Regions from separate parts of the Streptomyces sp. NPDC059169 genome, predicted to be linked through region 3. Evidence: riboswitches for the same ligand, from Rfam matches in the RefSeq annotation. Region 3 holds a riboswitch; each other region holds the start of a gene.
The links. Region 3 has a riboswitch for cyclic di-AMP ahead of ACFXOM_RS22720 (M23 family metallopeptidase). Riboswitches for the same ligand answer to the same signal wherever they lie in the genome.

Region 1 (4,381 bases), on a different contig from region 3:
GCGAAATGGGTCCATGAGCCCTTCCCCCGGAGACCCCTCCGGACCGGCAGCGGACGCCCTACCCGACGTCGCCCCGCGGCTGCGCGACCTGCGCCGCCACCGCGGTCTCACCCTGGAGGCCGCGGCCCGCCGCGCTGGTCTTTCACCCGCCCATCTCTCCCGTCTCGAGACGGGCAACCGGCAGCCGTCGCTGCCGATGCTGCTCGCGCTCGCCCGCACCTACGGTACGACCGTCGCCGAGCTGCTCGGCGAGGCACCGCCGGAGCGCGAGCCCGTCATCCGCGGCGGGCGGATGGGACCCGCGGAGGCGGACGGCTGGACGTACCGCCAAGCGGGCGGCCGGGGCCGGGCCATGCAGGCCCTCCGGGTGCGGGTGCCGTTCGGACCCCAGGGGGACCTGGTGCGGGTGCACCCGGGCGAGGAGTGGCTGTACGTCCTGGAGGGGCGGCTGCGGCTGGGGCTCGGCGACGCGGTGCACGAGCTCGACCCGGGCGACAGCGCCCACTTCGACTCGCTCACTCCGCACCGCATCGCCGCCGCCACGCGCGGCGGCGCCGAGCTGCTCTTCGTCCACACCCTGCTGCAGAGCCCCGACCCGCACGGAAACCCGCATGCCTGAGGACCCGAGGAGGACCGTCATGCCGCAGAACCCGTCGAAGAAGTCGCCGGGGCCGCCTTCGACCCACGAGCACAAGTTCCCGGTGGGGCTGGCCGTGCGGCTGTTCGCCTACCTGGTGGCGGGCCACCTGTTCGCGGGCTTCCTCTACCTGCTGTTCACCGTCGGGGGGAAGTGAGCAGGCCGCCTCAGGCGGCGCCGTCCAGCAGCCGGTCGCGCAGTCGCTCGCGCGTCTCCGAGGAGACCTTCAGCCCCTCGGAGAGGTAGCGCTCGGTGGAGCCCCACGTCTCCTCGATGGTCTCGAACGCCGCTGCGAGGTACTCGGACCGGGCGTCGAACAGCGGGCTCAGCAGCTCCATGACCTCCGGGGACATCCCCGCCGACGAGCTGTCGCTGCGCCGCACCTTGTAGCGCCGGTGAGGGTCGTTGGACTTCAGGTAGTCGGCTTCGATGGCGTCCCGCTCGACCCCGACCGCCAGCAGCGAGACGACGATCGCCAACCCCGCCCGGTCCTTTCCCGCAGCGCAGTGCATCAGTGCCGGAACGCTGTCCTCCGCCAGGGAGTGGAGCACGCGGCTGTGCTCGGCGGTGCGCTGTTCGACCATCGTGCGGTACGAGCTGGACATCCTGTGGGCCGCTTTGCCGTCCGCGAGGATCGACTTCAGCTGCTCCAGGTCGCCCTCGCGGACCATCCGCCAGAACTCGGCGCCGTCGGCGGGATCCGACAGCGGGATGTTCACGTTCCGCACGCCCGGGAGTTCGACGTCCGGGCCCTCGAGCCGTTGGTCCGCGGAATTGCGGAAGTCGAAGATCGTGTGGAGGCCGAGCGAGGTGAGGAACGTGGTGTCGGTGTCGGTGGCGTGCGCGAGGTGGCCGCTGCGGAAGAGGCGTCCGTGCCGCACCCGGCGCCCGTCGACGGTCGGTAGCCCGCCCACGTCACGGAAGTTGCGCACGCCGGAGAGCTCGGGCTCGGTCGAGGGGATCTGAGGCAGCTGCTGCGTCACGGGGGCTCCTCGGGTCTGCGGTCGGCGCTCGCCGACAAGGGCGCGGTCCTGACCCTACGACATTGATTCCTCAGGCAATTATTTCGATGCGGCCGGTCGGAGCCACCGTCTCGGTGGCGATATCGCTCGCACTGGTGCGCGGTCGGCGCTCCGCGGCACGTCGTGCGCCCCCAAGGGGTGCCTTTCGGGCAGTCAGGTCCGGGGTGGCTGCGGCCTCGAATCTCCAGTCGGAAGGTGAGATGTCGATAAATGTAGCCATATGTCTCTTTTGGGCTTTTGCGTCACCGGTGCGCCATGTCGCCCGCCCGCCGTTCCGTATATGCGGAATGCGTGGGCGACTGGAGAAATTTCGATGCGAACGATACTTCTGTCCGGATTTGTCAATATTGGGCAACTCGCCCTGAGTCTGCCGGGAATGGCTGGAGCCCCGTGAGCTGAATCATATCCGTGACGGTCCGTGGTGGCGGCCCACGGGTCAACTCCCTTGCCCTCGTGGAAATCGAAGATCGCGAATCCACGGAGCGTGACGTGGAATTCCCGGTCGATTTGAACCGGAAGGATTCCTCGTGGAAGTGATGGCTTGTTTGTCTCGACCTGGCTCGTTTACGGTCACCGCAATCCGGTCGGAACGCCTCATCCTGCCGCCGTCCGGAATATCGCACCCATCCACGTGTGGCAGGAGCGGGGGACCCAGGTAGTTCGCCGATCCGCACCCGCGGACGGCTCGGGGTGAAGCCGCGCCTGCGCGCGGCCGGGCAGCTCCAGCTCGAACCCGACAGCTCACCTCGCAGGCGACGGAGAGGAATTCGCCATGCCCGGTAGGGGTAAGCACCGTCGTCCGAGGACCAGCCCGTTCAGCCGTGGATTCGTCGCCGCCGGAACGGGTGGAGTCGTCATCGCACTCCCGCTCATCGGCGCCGCCGGTGCGCACGCCGCTGCGAAGTCCGCTCCCACCGCCGAGCGCACCGCCGCCGTCGCCCGGCAGGCCGCCGCCCCGCAGGTGGTGAAGACTCCCGCAGCGCCCAAGACGTACACCGTCGTGGCCGGTGACTACCTGTCGAAGATCGCCAGGGATCAGCACGTCCGTGGCGGCTGGAAGAAGCTGTACGCCGACAACCGCGCTGCCGTCGGGGAGGACCCGTCGCTGATCCACCCCGGACTGAAGCTGTCCATCGGGGCCCGGGCAAAGGCCGCCCCCTCGGCCCAGCCCTCCGCGAAGAGCGCGGCGAAGGCCAAGGCCCCGGCGAAGAGCCAGAAGCCGGCCGTCGCTGCCGACCGCGCCTCCCGCTCGGACGCCCGCCCCGCGGTCGCTCCCGCACCGGCCGCGAACGCCCTGAAGATCAGTGCCGCCGGCTACACCCTTCCGGTCAACTCCCCTCTCGGTACCGCGTACAAGACCTCCGGGCCCATGTGGTCCAGCGGCTACCACACGGGCGTGGACTTCGTGGCGTCGGCCGGGACGTCCGTGAAGGCCGTCGGTCCGGGCAGCGTCGTCTCGGCCGGATGGGCCGGCGCCTACGGCAACCAGGTCGTGATCAAGCACGACGACGGTACCTACTCGCAGTACGCCCACCTCTCCGCGCTGTCCGTCTCGGCCGGCCAGGGCGTGAAGGGCGGCGATCAGGTCGGCCTCTCCGGTTCCACCGGCAACACCACCGGTCCGCACCTGCACTTCGAGATCCGCACCACCCCGAACTACGGCTCGGACATCGATCCGCTGGCCTACCTGCGCCAGCACGGCGTGGCGATCTGACGAGGATCCCCGCGCCGGGCAGCCGTCCGCCGACCCACCTGACCGGGGCGGCGGACGGACGCGTTCGCCGAACGCGCAGTATTCCCGCTTCTCACCGACTCGCCGGGTGGTCTATATCACGCCCCGTCAACCCCTCCCTACGGTGGCGTAGGTCACTTCGCGCAGTGAAAGATGTCGTGAGTGGGAGACGATTCGCGATCAAGAGCAAAGAGTGCATTCGGGTCGTACGCGGCCATTGGTGACAGCTTCACCGAAGGCGTCGGGGACCCAGGACCGGACGGGCAGTTCACGGGCTGGGCGGACCGCCTCGCCGTCCTTCTGGACGACCGCATGCCCGAACACGCCTTCCGTTATGCGAACCTCGCCGTACGCGGCCGCCTCCTCGACCAGATCGTCGAGGAGCAGGTCCCGCGCGCCAAGGAACTCGCACCCGAGCTGGTGACGTTCTGCGCCGGAGGCAACGACATCATCCGGCCCGGAACCGACCCCGACGACGTCGCGGAGCGCTTCGAGCGAGCCGTGGCCGACCTCGCGGCATCCGTCGGCACCGTCATGGTGACCACCGGGTTCGACACCCGCGGTGTGCCGGTGCTCCGCCACCTCCGCGGCAAGATCGCCACGTACACCGCCCACGTCCGCTCCATCGCGGACCGCTACGACTGCCCCGTCCTCGACCTCTGGTCGCTCAGGTCCGTCCAGGACAGGCGCGCCTGGGACGACGACCGCCTGCACCTCTCGCCCGAGGGCCACACACGTGTGGCGCTCCGAGCCGCGCAGGTGCTCGGACTCGAGGTGCCCGCCGACCCGGACCAGCCGTGGCCGCCGCTCCCACCGCGCGGCACCCTCGACGTCCGGCGCGACGACATCCAATGGGCACGCGAGTACCTCGTGCCGTGGATCGGCAGGAGGCTCCGCGGCGAGTCGTCCGGTGACCACGTGGAGCCGAAGCGTCCGTATCTGCTGCCGCTCTGAGCGGCAGCACCGCGGGAGCGGGCATCCGTTCCCAGG
Region 2 (4,381 bases), on a different contig from region 3:
GAGCGCTTCCCTGATCCCGACGTGCTCGACCTCTCCCGTCGGGACAACCAGCACCTGGGCTACGGGCACGGCATCCACTACTGCCTCGGCGCGCCCCTCGCACGACTGGAGGGGCAGACGGCGTTGGCGACCCTACTGGCACGTATGCCCGACTTGCGGCTTGCGGTCGATCCTTCCGAATTGCGGTGGCGTGGGGGGCTCATCATGCGTGGATTGCGCACTCTGCCCGTTGAGTTCACCCCCGTCGACAGCTGACGCACCATCAAGATCGTGACTTTGACGTGATCTTTACTGCACCGACTTGTGACTGAACGGCGAATGCGGCTACGTTCACCCCCACTCGCGGCCCTCGTAGATCCGATCGAATCTGAGGGGCTGCGGGTTCTCTGTTGTCACACGGAAGGCGCACCGCATGCTCTCCGGGAACGGTCGACACCGCCGCCCCCGTCAGGCTCCCGCTCTCGTCGTCGCGGCAGGGGTGACCGGATCGGCCATCGCCATCCCGTTGCTGGGTGCGGGTGCGGCCTCCGCCGCCGACTCCGCCACCTGGGACCGTGTGGCCGACTGCGAGAGCGGCGGGGAGTGGAGCGCCGACTTCGGCAACGGCTACTACGGCGGCCTGCAGCTCACGCAGGAGACGTGGGAGGTCTACGGCGGTACGGCGTACGCCCCGCGTCCCGACCTCGCCAGCCGGGCGCAGCAGATCGCGGTCGCCGAGATGGTGCTCGCGGCGCAGGGGCCCTCGGCCTGGTCGAACTGTGCGGTGATCACCGGACTCGGGTCCTCCGCCTCCATGGCGGGGAGCGGTTCCGCCTCCGCCGCGCAGGGCGCTGCAGAGAGTCCGTCGTTCGGTGACGGTGCGGACGAGGCCCCGGAGACGGGTGCCGACGCCTCGTCGCCGTCCTCCGCCCCGTCCGGGTCGGGTGCCTCGGCCGAGTCGTCACAGAAGCCGGCGAGCCCTTCCTCCGCACCATCCGCCGCGGGAGGTTCCGCGAGCGACTCCGACGGGGTGTCGGACGCGGACGACGAGGGCGGCCCCGGTGTGGACTCCGGTGCGGGGGCTGCCGCCGAGGGTGGTGCCGGCAAGCATCGAGGTACTCCCGCCGAGGAAGACGAGGCGGTCAATTCGGGCAATGAGCGAGATTCCGGTCGTCATGCCTCACGGGATGACGTACCGACACGGGACGCCGTCACGACCGAAGGTGAGTACACCGTCCGTCCCGGTGACAGCCTCTCGAACATTGCGGACGCGCACCACGTGCCCGGCGGCTGGTCGGCCCTGTACAGCGCCAACGAAGAGGTCGTCGGGGCTGACCCCGATCTCATCCTGCCTGGCCAGAGTCTCGATCTGGCCACGGGCGACGACCAGTTGGCGAAGTAGTTCGCGGGGTTATGTCCGTTCTGTGCAAGTGAGACAAGAGTCTCTTCCGGTCAACTGGCGCCTCTAAGCAGTCAAGTCCGGCCAACAGCCCTCTCACCTGCGAAAACGGACATCTCACTCCGTCAGATATGGGTGATTTCTCCCCGATGTTCTTCTTTGAACATCGGGGAGAGCTGTGTCTACGGTCTGAACCGCTCGCCACTGCGGGCCCCGACGACCGCACGCCGAATCCTGCCGGCGGCCGCCGGGAACAGTCGTCGCGCAAGCGCCGTAGGCAGGAGCGGGGGACCCAAGGTAAGTGCCGGGCCCGGCCGTTGACGGGAGTCCAGGGGGCTCCGCCGTCGGAGGTCGGGGACGGCTCGGGGTGAAGCCGCGCGTCCGGGGACGCGAGGCCGGGCAGCTCCCACGCCCGAACCCGACAGCTCACCTCGCAGGCGTCGGTGAGGAGAAGTTCCATGCTGCTTTCCGGCAAGGGCACGCACCGCCGCCCGTCCGCCATCCACCGGACCACCGCCCGAATCGCCGCGATGGCCGGTGTCACCGGTGCCGCCATCGCCGCGCCGCTCGTGGTGGCCGGCACCGCCAGCGCCGCCACCGCCTCCGAGTGGGACGCCGTCGCCCAGTGCGAGTCCGGCGGCAACTGGTCGATCAACACCGGCAACGGTTTCTACGGGGGCCTGCAGTTCTCCGCCTCCACCTGGGCCGCGTACGGCGGTACGGCCTACGCCCCGACCGCCGACAAGGCGTCGAAGGCGCAGCAGATCGCGGTCGCCGAGAAGGTGCTGGCCGGGCAGGGCAAGGGGGCCTGGCCGAACTGCGGCGTGGGCCTGTCCAGCGCCCCGTACGCGGCCGCCGCCCCGGCCCCGAAGCGTGCCGAGGCCCCCACGACCCGCTCCGTGCGTCCCGCCGCCCCGGTGAAGGCGGCCAAGCCCGCCGCCCCGACCAAGGTCGTGAAGAAGGGCGACGGTGAGTACGAGGTCAAGGCCGGCGACACCCTGAGCAAGATCGCTAAGGCGGAGAAGGTCGAGGGCGGCTGGAAGAAGCTCTTCGACCTGAACAAGAACATCCTGGACGACGCGAACATCATCTTCCCGGGCCAGCTGCTGCACCTGAGCTGACCCGCGCCGACCGAGCCGGGCCGCCCGGCCCCGGCCCGGTCCCCCGATCGCCCCGGCCCGGCGTGTTTTCCCCCGTACACGCCGGGCCGGGGCTTCTTCCTGTTCCGTCCGCTTTTTCGTCCCAGGGGGCGGGCACCGGCTGGCTGACGCGGCCGGTCCGGATAGGCTCATGTCGCAAGGCCCAAGCGACCCTGCGCTGACGCCGCCCCGCTGGCGTCACCATCAGCGACACATCCCAGAAGGAGATGCTCGTGCCGTCCATCGACGTCGTCGTAGCCCGGGAAATCCTGGACTCCCGAGGCAACCCCACGGTCGAGGTCGAGGTTGGCCTCGACGACGGCAGCACCGGCCGTGCTGCCGTTCCGTCCGGTGCGTCCACCGGCGCGTTCGAAGCCCTCGAGCTCCGCGACGGTGACCAGAACCGCTACCAGGGCAAGGGTGTCGAGAAGGCCGTCCTCGCCGTCATCGAGCAGATCGGCCCGGAGCTCGTCGGGTACGACGCCACCGAGCAGCGCCTGATCGACCAGGCGATGTTCGACCTGGACGCGACCCCGGACAAGTCCTCCCTCGGCGCCAACGCGATCCTCGGCGTCTCCCTGGCCGTCGCGCACGCCGCCTCCGAGGCCTCCGACCTCCCGCTCTTCCGCTACTTGGGCGGCCCGAACGCGCACCTCCTGCCCGTTCCGATGATGAACATCCTGAACGGCGGCTCGCACGCCGACTCCAACGTGGACATCCAGGAGTTCATGATCGCTCCCATCGGCGCGGAGTCCTTCTCCGAGGCGCTGCGCTGGGGCACCGAGGTCTACCACACCCTGAAGAAGGTCCTGAAGGACAAGGGCCTGTCGACGGGCCTCGGCGACGAGGGCGGCTTCGCCCCGAACCTGGGCTCCAACCGCGAGGCCCTCGACCTCATCCTCGAAGCCGTCAAGCAGGCCGGCTACGCGCCGGGCAAGGACATCGCCCTGGCGCTCGACGTCGCCGCCTCGGAGTTCTACAAGGACGGCTCCTACGAGTTCGAGGGCAAGTCCCGCTCGGCCACCGAGATGACCGAGTACTACGAGGAGCTGGTCGCCGCCTACCCGCTCGTCTCCATCGAGGACCCGCTCTTCGAGGACGACTGGGACGGTTGGAAGACCATCACCGAGAAGCTGGGCACCAAGGTGCAGCTGGTCGGCGACGACCTGTTCGTCACCAACCCGGAGCGCCTCGCCCGGGGCATCGACGACGGTGCGGCCAACGCACTGCTCGTCAAGGTCAACCAGATCGGTTCGCTGACCGAGACCCTGGACGCCGTCGAGCTGGCCCAGCGCAACGGCTTCAAGTGCATGATGTCCCACCGTTCCGGTGAGACGGAGGACGTCACCATCGCCGACCTGGCCGTCGCCACCAACTGCGGCCAGATCAAGACCGGCGCCCCGGCCCGCTCCGAGCGCGTCGCCAAGTACAACCAGCTGCTGCGCATCGAGGAGATCCTCGACGACGCCGCGGTGTACGCGGGCCGCTCCGCGTTCCCGCGGTTCCGCTTCGAGGGCTGAGCCGCCACCCGGTAGCTGATCGGGCGCTGCGCCGCAGTTGCGGACGTCCCCGGCCGCGGTCCCGTACCGTGTCCGGGGACGTCCGCGCGTAGGAAGCGTAGGAAGAGGGGAGGCGGACCATGGCCGGCAAGGACCGCGACCGGTTCTCCACCGCGACCAGGCTGCGGCTGCTCGGCGAACAGACCGCCGCCCGCGTCTACCGCTCGCAGGCACGCCGGCAGGTCCGCCGCTCCCGGCTCACCGGGCGGGCGGCCTTCCTCGCCCTGGTGGTCTGCTCGATGATCGTCGCACTCGCGTACCCGATGCGGCAGTACGTGTCGCAGCGCAACGAGATCGCCGAGCAG
Region 3 (4,381 bases):
ACCACCTGACCCCGGTCGCCGCGGTGTGCCTCTGGTACGACGTGGGCTCGCGCCACGAGGTCAGGGGCCGCACCGGCCTCGCCCACCTCTTCGAGCACCTCATGTTCCAGGGGTCCGCGCAGGTGCCGGGCAACGGTCACTTCGAGCTCGTCCAGGGCGCGGGCGGCTCGCTCAACGGCACCACGAGCTTCGAGCGCACCAACTACTTCGAGACGATGCCCGCCCACCAGCTCGAGCTCGCGCTCTGGCTGGAGGCCGACCGCATGGGGTCGCTCCTCGTCGCCCTCGACGACGAGTCCATGGAGAACCAGCGCGACGTCGTCAAGAACGAGCGGCGCCAACGCTACGACAACGTTCCGTACGGGACGGCGTTCGAGAAGCTGACCGCCCTCTCCTACCCGGACGGGCACCCGTACCACCACACCCCGATCGGGTCGATGGCCGACCTGGACGCGGCGACCCTGGAGGACGCGCGGCACTTCTTCCGGACGTACTACGCGCCGAACAACGCGGTCCTGTCGGTCGTCGGCGACATCGACCCGGAGCAGACCCTCGCCTGGGTCGAGAAGTACTTCGGCTCCATCCCGTCCCACGACGGGAAGCAGTCGCCCCGCGACGGGTCCCTGCCCGACGTCATCGGCGAGCAGCTGCGGGAGGAAGTCGTCGAGGACGTACCGGCCCGAGCCCTGATGGCTGCCTACCGGTTGCCGCACGACGGCACCCGCGAGTGCGACGCCGCCGATCTGGCCCTCACGGTGCTCGGCGGCGGTGAGTCGTCCCGTCTGCACAACCGCCTGGTCCGCCGTGATCGCACGGCCGTCGCCGCGGGCTTCGGCCTGCTCCGGCTGGCCGGAGCCCCCTCGCTCGGCTGGCTGGACGTGAAGACGTCCGCGGGCGTCGAGGTACCGGACATCGAGGCCGCCGTCGACGACGAGTTGGCCCGGTTCGCCGCTGAGGGGCCCAGTCCGGAGGAGATGGAGCGCGCACAGGCTCAGCTGGAGCGCGAGTGGCTGGACCGGCTCGGCACGGTCGCGGGCCGCGCGGACGAACTGTGCCGCTACGCCGTCCTGTTCGGTGACCCGCAGCTGGCCTTCAGTGCCGTCCAGCGGGTCCTGGACGTCACCGCAGAAGAGGTGAAGGCGGTCGCCAGGGCCCGGCTGCGGCCGGACAACAGGGCGGTACTGGTGTACGAGCCCGCCTCCGCCGACAGCGGTGCTCACGACGACGAAGAGGGGGCGGACCAGTGACCGACGCTGCCGCGACCATGGAATTCCACCCGCAGCCGCAGCCCGGAGACGCCAGGCCGTGGGCCTTCCCCGCGCCCGAGCGCGGCGCGCTCGACAACGGGCTGACCGTGCTGCGGTGCCATCGACCCGGCCAGCAGGTCGTGGCCGTCGAGGTCTTCCTCGACGCCCCGCTCGACGCCGAGCCCGAGGGCCTGGACGGTGTCGCCACGATCATGGCCAGGGCACTGTCCGAGGGCACCGACAAGCACACGGCGGAGGAGTTCGCCGCGGAGCTCGAGCGCTGCGGAGCAACGCTCGACTCGCACGCCGACCACCCGGGCGTCCGGGTCTCCCTCGAGGTGCCCGTCTCCCGGCTGCCCAAGGCCATGGGTCTGCTCGCCGAGGCGCTGCGCGCGCCGCTGTTCGCCGACAGCGAGGTCGACCGTCTCGTCCGTAACCGGTTGGACGAGATCCCCCACGAGACCGCCAACCCGGGCAGGCGCGCCGCGAAGGAGCTGTCCAAGCAGCTCTTCCCCGCCTCCTCGCGGATGTCACGGCCCCGCCAGGGCAGCGAGGAGACGGTGGCGCGCATCGACGCCGCCGCTGTACGGGCCTTCTACGAGGCCCACGTGCGCCCCGCCGCGGCCACCGCCGTGATCGTCGGCGACCTCCTCGGAACCGACGTGGACGCCCTCCTCGCCGACACGCTCGGCAACTGGTCGGGTGATGTGGTGGAGAGCCGGCCCATGCCGCCGATCACCGCCGATGACACGGGCCGCGTCGTCATCGTGGACCGTCCCGGTGCGGTCCAGACGCAGCTGCTCATCGGCCGCATCGGCCCGGACCGCCACGACCGGGTCTGGGCGGCGCAGGTCCTCGGTGCGTACTGCCTGGGTGGCACGCTCACCTCCCGGCTGGACCGCGTCCTGCGCGAGGAGAAGGGGTACACCTACGGCGTGCGGGCCTTCAGCCAGGTGCTGCGCTCTGCCGCCCCCTCCTCGCCCGGAGGGGCCACGGGCGCCGCGATGCTCGCCATCAGCGGTTCGGTCGACACCCCGCACACGGGGCCGGCCTTGGAGGACCTCTGGAAGGTGCTGCGCACCCTCGCCGCCGAGGGGCTGACGGACGCGGAGCGCGACGTCGCCGTGCAGAACCTGGTGGGTGTGGCCCCATTGAAGTACGAGACGGCCGCCTCGGTCGCGGGCACGCTCGCCGACCAGGTCGAGCAGGGCCTTCCCGACGACTTCCAGGCGCAGTTGTACGCGCGCCTGGTGGAGACCGGTACGGTCGAGGCCACGGCTGCGGCCGTCAACGCCTTCCCGGTCGACCGTCTCGTCACGATCCTCGTCGGCGACGCCTCGGAGATCGAGGAGCCGGTGAAGGCCCTCGGAATCGGCGAAGTGACCGTAGTCTCCGGCTGATTGACTGCCGGACGCGTCCGGCGCTGCCCGGGAGGCCTCGTTGGCCGCGTGTCAACGAGGCCTTTCCGTATGTCCGCTTTGTTGGTTTGCCTGCCCGTCTGATCTGTGGCGTGCACTACAAAGGGGCGTGTCTGTTTGGTGATCGGATGAAGATCGGCCTAGCGTCGAGTGCGCTGTCCGCCGGTCGTACCGCCGCACCCGCGGCATCGGGCAGTCATCGCCGAGTCCCCGTCGGGCGCGAGCCTGGGGAGCCGGGGACCCACATGTCCCCTGGGGTGAATCGGACGCCTTCGCATCCGCGCGGAGGGGCCCGTAGGAGACCTTCCTGCTCCGAACCCGTCAGCTAACCCGGTAGGCGAGAAGGAAGGAAAGGATCAGCCACTTCATGGCGTTCACCCGTGCCACCGGGAAGCATCGTGGTCCGAGCCGCCTTTCGCGCAAGCGCGCGGGCATCACGGGAGCGGCGGCCATCGCCACCACCGGCGTGATCGGAACCCTCGCCTCCCCGGCGTTCGCCGCCGACACGGAAGCCTCCTCGCCCGAGGACACCGGGCTCAACGCGATCGTCACCGATGACTCGCTGGCCCGTCAGGTCGGCGCGCAGGCCGATGCGCAGCAGGAGGAGGCCTCGATGGCCGCCGCCCAGACGCTCGCCGAGGCCGAGGCGAAGCGCAAGGCGGAGATCCGCGTCAAGGCGGCCCGCGAGGCCCACGAGCGCGCCGCGCGCGAGGCCGAGCGCAAGCGCCTGATGTCCTACACCACGCCGGTCGCCGGCTCGTACGTGAGCACGGGCTACCACTCCGGCGGTGCGATCTGGTCTTCCGGCAGCCACACAGGCGTCGATTTCCACGCCTCCTCCGGCACTCCGGTCGTCTCCGTCGGCATGGGCGAGGTCGTGGAGGCCGGCTGGGGCGGTGCCTACGGCAACAACGTCGTGATCAAGATGCACGACGGTACGTACACGCAGTATGGCCACCTCTCCTCGATCGGTGTCTCCGTCGGGCAGAAGGTCACTCCGGGCCAGCAGATCGGCCTGTCCGGCTCGACCGGCAACACGACCGGCCCGCACCTGCACTTCGAGGCGCGCACGGGTGCCGACTACGGCTCGGACATCGACCCGATCGCCTACCTGCGCTCGCACGGCGTCAACGTCTGATCCGTCCTCAGCTCCTCCTCCGCACCCTCCTTCCTCACGAAGGCCCCGGCCCGGGACGACCGAGCCGGGGCCTTCGTCGTACTCCGGCCAAAAAATATCCATGGATTACGGGTGGCCATCGGAAATTCGGACCTCTTGGAATAGAGTCACCGAACAGGCGTCGCTCGACTGGGTTTCGCGCGGATTAAAGGCGGAGGTTCGGTATGCGCATTCCAGCGCGCTCGGTATGCACGGCGATTCGCGAGGACATCGTTTCCGGTGTCTTCGAGCGTGGGAGCCGCCTCACCGAGGAGCAGCTGGCGCGCCGGTACGGCGTCTCGCGCGTGCCCGTGCGCGAGGCGCTGCGCACCCTGGAGTCGGAGGGTTTCGTGGTCACGCGGCGGCACGCGGGGGCCTGTGTCGCGGAGCCCACCGAGCAGGAGGCGGCAGATCTGTTGGAGGTCAGGATGCTGCTGGAGCCGCTGGGGGCGGCGCGGGCCGCCCAGCGGCGCACGGATGCGCATCTCAGGGTGCTGCGGGGCCTGGTCAGGCTCGGTCAGGAGCGGGCGCGTCGGGGTCAGGGCGATGATCTGCGCGCG
Region 4 (4,381 bases), on a different contig from region 3:
TGGCCGTGAAGACTCGCCGGATGCCGGCCGGGTCGTCGAAGAGGGTCCTGCAGTAGGCAGCCCCGTCGCCATCGCCGTCGGCACCGATCGGGGCCATGTTGACTCCCGCGCGGTACGCATTGGTCTTCTCTGCGCTTGCGCGGCCGTCGACAAGGGTCATCGGGTCGTTCTGCGGGATCAGCGCGATCGGTTCTTGCTGGTTGGCCGCGGCGGACAGTTCGTCCAAGGCCAGCGCGGACGTGGCCTGGTTGTCGCTGGACTGGTTGGGCGCGGTGAACGGCTTGCAGCCCAGGGCCGGGTCCATGAACGCGGTCAGCAGAAGATTGTCGCTGCCGTTGGCCAGGTCGGTGGGGACGTTGACCTTCGCCGACCTGTCCCTTCCGTCGTGGCGGTGGTGGCGGTCGCCGTGGTTGTCCAGTCGCTTGGCCTTCGCCATGGCCTTCCTGCTGGCGGCGTTGTTCTGGGCGATCCGGCCGCGGGCGTCGACGAGGTAGTGGGTGACCACGTTGTCGCTCCCGTCCTGGTCCACGACGGAGAAGTCCCTCGTGGTCGGGCAGGGCAGGCCGTCCTTGGCGGTCCCCAGTGCCGGAATCGTGAGCTTCTTGTTGGCTGTCTGCTCGTTGGCGGCCTTGAAGAAGGCGGGCGCGTTGCAGTAGGCGAACTGACCGAAGATGGACCCCGGCACACCGTTGACACACTTGCCCTGGCCCAGGCTGTCGGAGCGGTCGCCGGCCCGCAGCGTCAGATTGGCGTTGTTGAAACCGAACCATATTCCGACCGTGGAGCCCGCCGGCACCGAGGGCAGGACGGGGCGCGCTGCCGGCCTCGCCCCCTTGTCGACCACCAGCGGGTTGTAGATGGTCAGTTTGCCGTCCTGGGTGAGGATCGCGGCTTCCACGAACGCCGCCTGATCCGGATTCGCCTCATGGCACGGTCCCTGCGTCGGATCCGTCGCGACGAGTTCGTAGGGCGTGGCCAGGCCTTTGGCGGTGAGCGGCTGCGGAGGGACCACCAGCGTGCAGTTCGCGTTGGGTTCGCCTACGAGTGTCGGTTGTGCGGAGGCCCGCGGGGTGCCCCGCCGGTGGTGGCTGCCCGCCGCGAACACTGATCCTGCGACGACCGCGAGGATCACCGGCCCGCCGACCAGCGCGACCGACAGCTTCGATCGCTTCCAGCGTCTGGCGTGTTCCCGCCGCAACGTGCGCGAGCCCTGTGTCAATTTCTTCCGGGGCACTGTTTTGCTCCTTGCCTTGCCTGCCATTTCCCCCGTGAGACAACCCACAACTGCACCAGAACGCGGCGCTCGTCGCACTGCCCACTAGCGCAGTGAGCAACGGGACCGATCGCGCGTCCGGCGCGACGGATCCATTCGCCAAACATGCCGGATCACGTGGCGCACGACGGTAACAGCGAGACCTTCTGGCATGCACGGCGAATTGCCGAATCGGTGGACCGCCAGGAGCAGTTGGGCCCGGGATCTGAGGTAATCCTGCGGATCCTTCCGCCATGCCGGAAACCAGCAAGAGTGTTCCGGCTCAGTGGACTTGCAGAACCGCAAGGGCGAACCTCTTTCATCCTGTTCCCCAGGAGTGAAATTGCCTGTTCAGCAGGGATGGTGGCGAGGCAGGGACGTCGTCGTTTGCGTGGTGATTCCACGCAACACGCGGTCGACCGGAGGGGCCCTATCGGCTCCGCATCCCGCCATGTTCGACGTTCCGCGGACCCTCGTGCCCGCAGACCCTCGTGCCCGCGGACCGGGGTCCGCCAGGGCGCCGGCGCCACCTTCCGCGCGCCCCGCCACCAGATCCAGCGCGGCCACTACCGACAATCCAACCGCGACCACGCCCGCCTCCGAGCACCCGACGAACGCGCCTTCGCCCAGGTGAAGACCTGGCGACCACTCCAACGAGCACATGCTCCAGCCTCCGCATCAGCCTGCCCGTCCAAGCCGTCCTCACCTAGCTGACCTGCGACTGTCGAGGAAGAAGCTCGGCGGAACCTCGATGGGATTCCATGGGAATCTGCCGCAATGTCCGGCGCGCCGCCAGAGCGTCGACTCAGACTCGTGCCCCCCTCGGGACTGCGGTGCTGAACGCACAGGCACCGCCGACCGTATCCATGGTCATGGATGCAGGGGTCCACGATCGCCGGAGGTCGCGCATGGTCCATGTCACCTGCTGTGCAGGCAGGAGTTCGCAAGCGGGTTGGGCGACAACACCACCATGCCGAGCGGTACCGGCGGTCCGCGGCGCTCCAATGGGCGGCGCCCGGAGCCGAATCGGCGACTCCCCAGCTCAACGGGCCCATCTGGACAGTCGCCACGTAAAACCGATGCGCCAAGCAGAACACCGTTGTGACGCTTGTCTCTCCAAAGGGCGGCACGTTCCCATGGAGCGCCGGCAGACACCTCTTGGCCAGCGAGAACGCCTATCCGTCAGGCACCACTTGCGATTGATGTACACCATCGGGGGTTTGAAGTGTTCGCAGAAGTGTGCTTCGTTTTCTTGGCACGCTGCAGCGAGCCCCGCCGGACCGGAAAGCCGAGTCCTGCCGCCGACCGACGGGAACAATAGACGCGAAAGCGCCGCGGGCAGGAGCGGGGGACCCAAGGTCTTTCGCCGGAACCGAAGACCGTACGCAGTGCAAGAACCACATTGCGACACGCTCGACGGTCCGGCTCGGGGTAAAGCCGAAAGGCCGTGCGCCACGGCCCGGCCGGACAACTCACGTCCGAACCCGACAGCTAACCTCGTAGGCGCCGGTGAGGACGTCACATCATGACCAAGCACCTTCCCCATTCCAAGGAACCTGCACTTCGGTCGATTTCCCCGACCCGGCAGCGGGTCGGCGGCCGAGCATCGGGCCCGGCATCGGCATCGGCTGCGAAAGACTTGACCTTCAACCACGGTTCGAAGGGCAACGAAAACGACAACCTGGCGGGGACGGACAGCTACTGGGGCGGGCGGGCGGCGTGCCTGGCCACCGATCCGGACGAGTTGTTCGTGAGGGGTGCCGCGCAGAACAGCAGCAAGATCGTCTGCACTGACTGTGCCGTGCGTACGGAATGCCTTGCGCACGCTCTCGACCAGCGCATCGAGCACGGGGTTTGGGGTGGTATGACCGAGCGTCAGCGCCGTGCCCTGCTACGCCGCCGACCGAGCGTGACCTCTTGGCGGCGCCTGTTGGAGGCGGCCCGTCTGGAACACCAACGGCAGACCGAAGCGCAGCCCTGCGGCCAGGTCTGACCCCACCAGCGCCTACGCACGACCGACCTCGGACTGTGAAGCGCCTCCCGGCACGCGGTGAGCGGGCACCAGGCCCGCACCCCTTCACAGCCCGTGCCGGTCGAGGATGCTCATCAGCGAGGTCCGTCACGTCGTTGCTGTCGCCGAGCGGCTGGCCGACCAGCCGCTCGGCCAGCCGCTCCGGATCGGTGCGCGCGACTCGTACGCTTCCAGATGGGCGTCGGCCACAGCGGCGACGGTCTGCCCCCACCACACCGTCGGAGCCGTCGATCTCCTCGTAGGCCTCTCCCAGCACCCGGATCGCCCCTCGGCCAGCCCGACCGCCTGCGCGCCCCGACCGTCGGCGGTCAGGTCGCGCCACACGCCCGCCGCCTCGGCCACCTGCTGTGCATACGCGGGGGCATCGGCGTACTCGACGTACCCGTACCGGGCACATCAGTACGGAGCCACATGGCCGTTGCCGCGGGCCGGACGCCTGCCAGGAGATGACGACCGGCGGATGACGACACCAGCGGAGGTCGTACGACCTGCGCACGCCGCGCCTCGGCACGCACACACCGCGATCAGCACGGTCATCGGGTGCAGTCGGCCCCGACGGCGCGTTAGCGCGCGACGACGGGCAGGTGCAGGCTGGAAGTGCTGCTCCGCGCCCAACGGCAGAGCCGTGAGCAGCAACGAAGGGAGCCACCTGCGGATAGCGAGGCCGGATCGTGCGGCGGAGGTGATCGGGCCCATGGTGCAGCGGGACCACTTGTTGATCGTGGACGCGAACGGGGCGGTGGCGGAGTGGAGCAAGGACGCCGAACGTCTTCTCGGGCATACCGCTGCAGACGCGGTGGGGCGACCTGCCACGATCTTGGTCGGAGGACCACCTCACGCCGGGGAGTCCGTGAGGTGCGGACGACGTGGTGCTCAGGTGTCCGGCGGGTCCGCAGGACTGGACCTGCGCGTGGAGCCGGTGCTACGCGCGGACGGATCGGTGGCCTGGGGCGTCTGGGCAGCCCGTCGGCGCGACGCAGAAGCCGACGAGGTGGGGCCCGCGATCCTGGACGCTCTGTTCACCCAGTCACCGGTGGGTCTCATGGTCGTGGACGCGGACCTGCGCGTCCTGCGCGTCAACACCGCCTCCGAAGGCA

Region 1: another riboswitch for cyclic di-AMP. It lies ahead of ACFXOM_RS20405 (peptidoglycan DD-metalloendopeptidase family protein); the one in region 3 lies ahead of ACFXOM_RS22720 (M23 family metallopeptidase).
Region 2: another riboswitch for cyclic di-AMP. It lies ahead of ACFXOM_RS29185 (transglycosylase family protein); the one in region 3 lies ahead of ACFXOM_RS22720 (M23 family metallopeptidase).
Region 4: another riboswitch for cyclic di-AMP. It lies ahead of ACFXOM_RS18635 (WhiB family transcriptional regulator); the one in region 3 lies ahead of ACFXOM_RS22720 (M23 family metallopeptidase).

The regions. Positions count from the first base shown of each region.
Region 1 is NZ_JBHZCF010000010.1:199,097-203,477, forward strand. It holds gene ACFXOM_RS20390 (helix-turn-helix domain-containing protein) at 14-619, shown strand; gene ACFXOM_RS20395 (DUF6126 family protein) at 639-794, shown strand; gene ACFXOM_RS20400 (tyrosine-protein phosphatase) at 805-1,620, opposite strand; cyclic di-AMP (ydaO/yuaA leader) riboswitch at 2,270-2,427, shown strand; gene ACFXOM_RS20405 (peptidoglycan DD-metalloendopeptidase family protein) at 2,432-3,373, shown strand; gene ACFXOM_RS20410 (SGNH/GDSL hydrolase family protein) at 3,554-4,345, shown strand.
Region 2 is NZ_JBHZCF010000019.1:55,520-59,900, forward strand. It holds gene ACFXOM_RS29175 (cytochrome P450) at 1-255, shown strand, start outside; gene ACFXOM_RS29180 (transglycosylase family protein) at 413-1,381, shown strand; cyclic di-AMP (ydaO/yuaA leader) riboswitch at 1,638-1,833, shown strand; gene ACFXOM_RS29185 (transglycosylase family protein) at 1,837-2,499, shown strand; gene eno (phosphopyruvate hydratase) at 2,751-4,037, shown strand; gene ACFXOM_RS29195 (septum formation initiator family protein) at 4,157-4,381, shown strand, end outside.
Region 3 is NZ_JBHZCF010000012.1:151,062-155,442, reverse strand. It holds gene ACFXOM_RS22730 (M16 family metallopeptidase) at 1-1,247, shown strand, start outside; gene ACFXOM_RS22725 (M16 family metallopeptidase) at 1,265-2,647, shown strand; cyclic di-AMP (ydaO/yuaA leader) riboswitch at 2,856-3,019, shown strand; gene ACFXOM_RS22720 (M23 family metallopeptidase) at 3,033-3,803, shown strand; gene ACFXOM_RS22715 (GntR family transcriptional regulator) at 4,007-4,381, shown strand, end outside.
Region 4 is NZ_JBHZCF010000009.1:127,661-132,041, forward strand. It holds gene ACFXOM_RS18625 (hypothetical protein) at 1-1,234, opposite strand, end outside; partial or broken gene ACFXOM_RS18630 (IS5/IS1182 family transposase) at 1,766-1,962, shown strand; cyclic di-AMP (ydaO/yuaA leader) riboswitch at 2,573-2,773, shown strand; gene ACFXOM_RS18635 (WhiB family transcriptional regulator) at 2,934-3,245, shown strand; gene ACFXOM_RS18640 (SpoIIE family protein phosphatase) at 3,979-4,381, shown strand, end outside.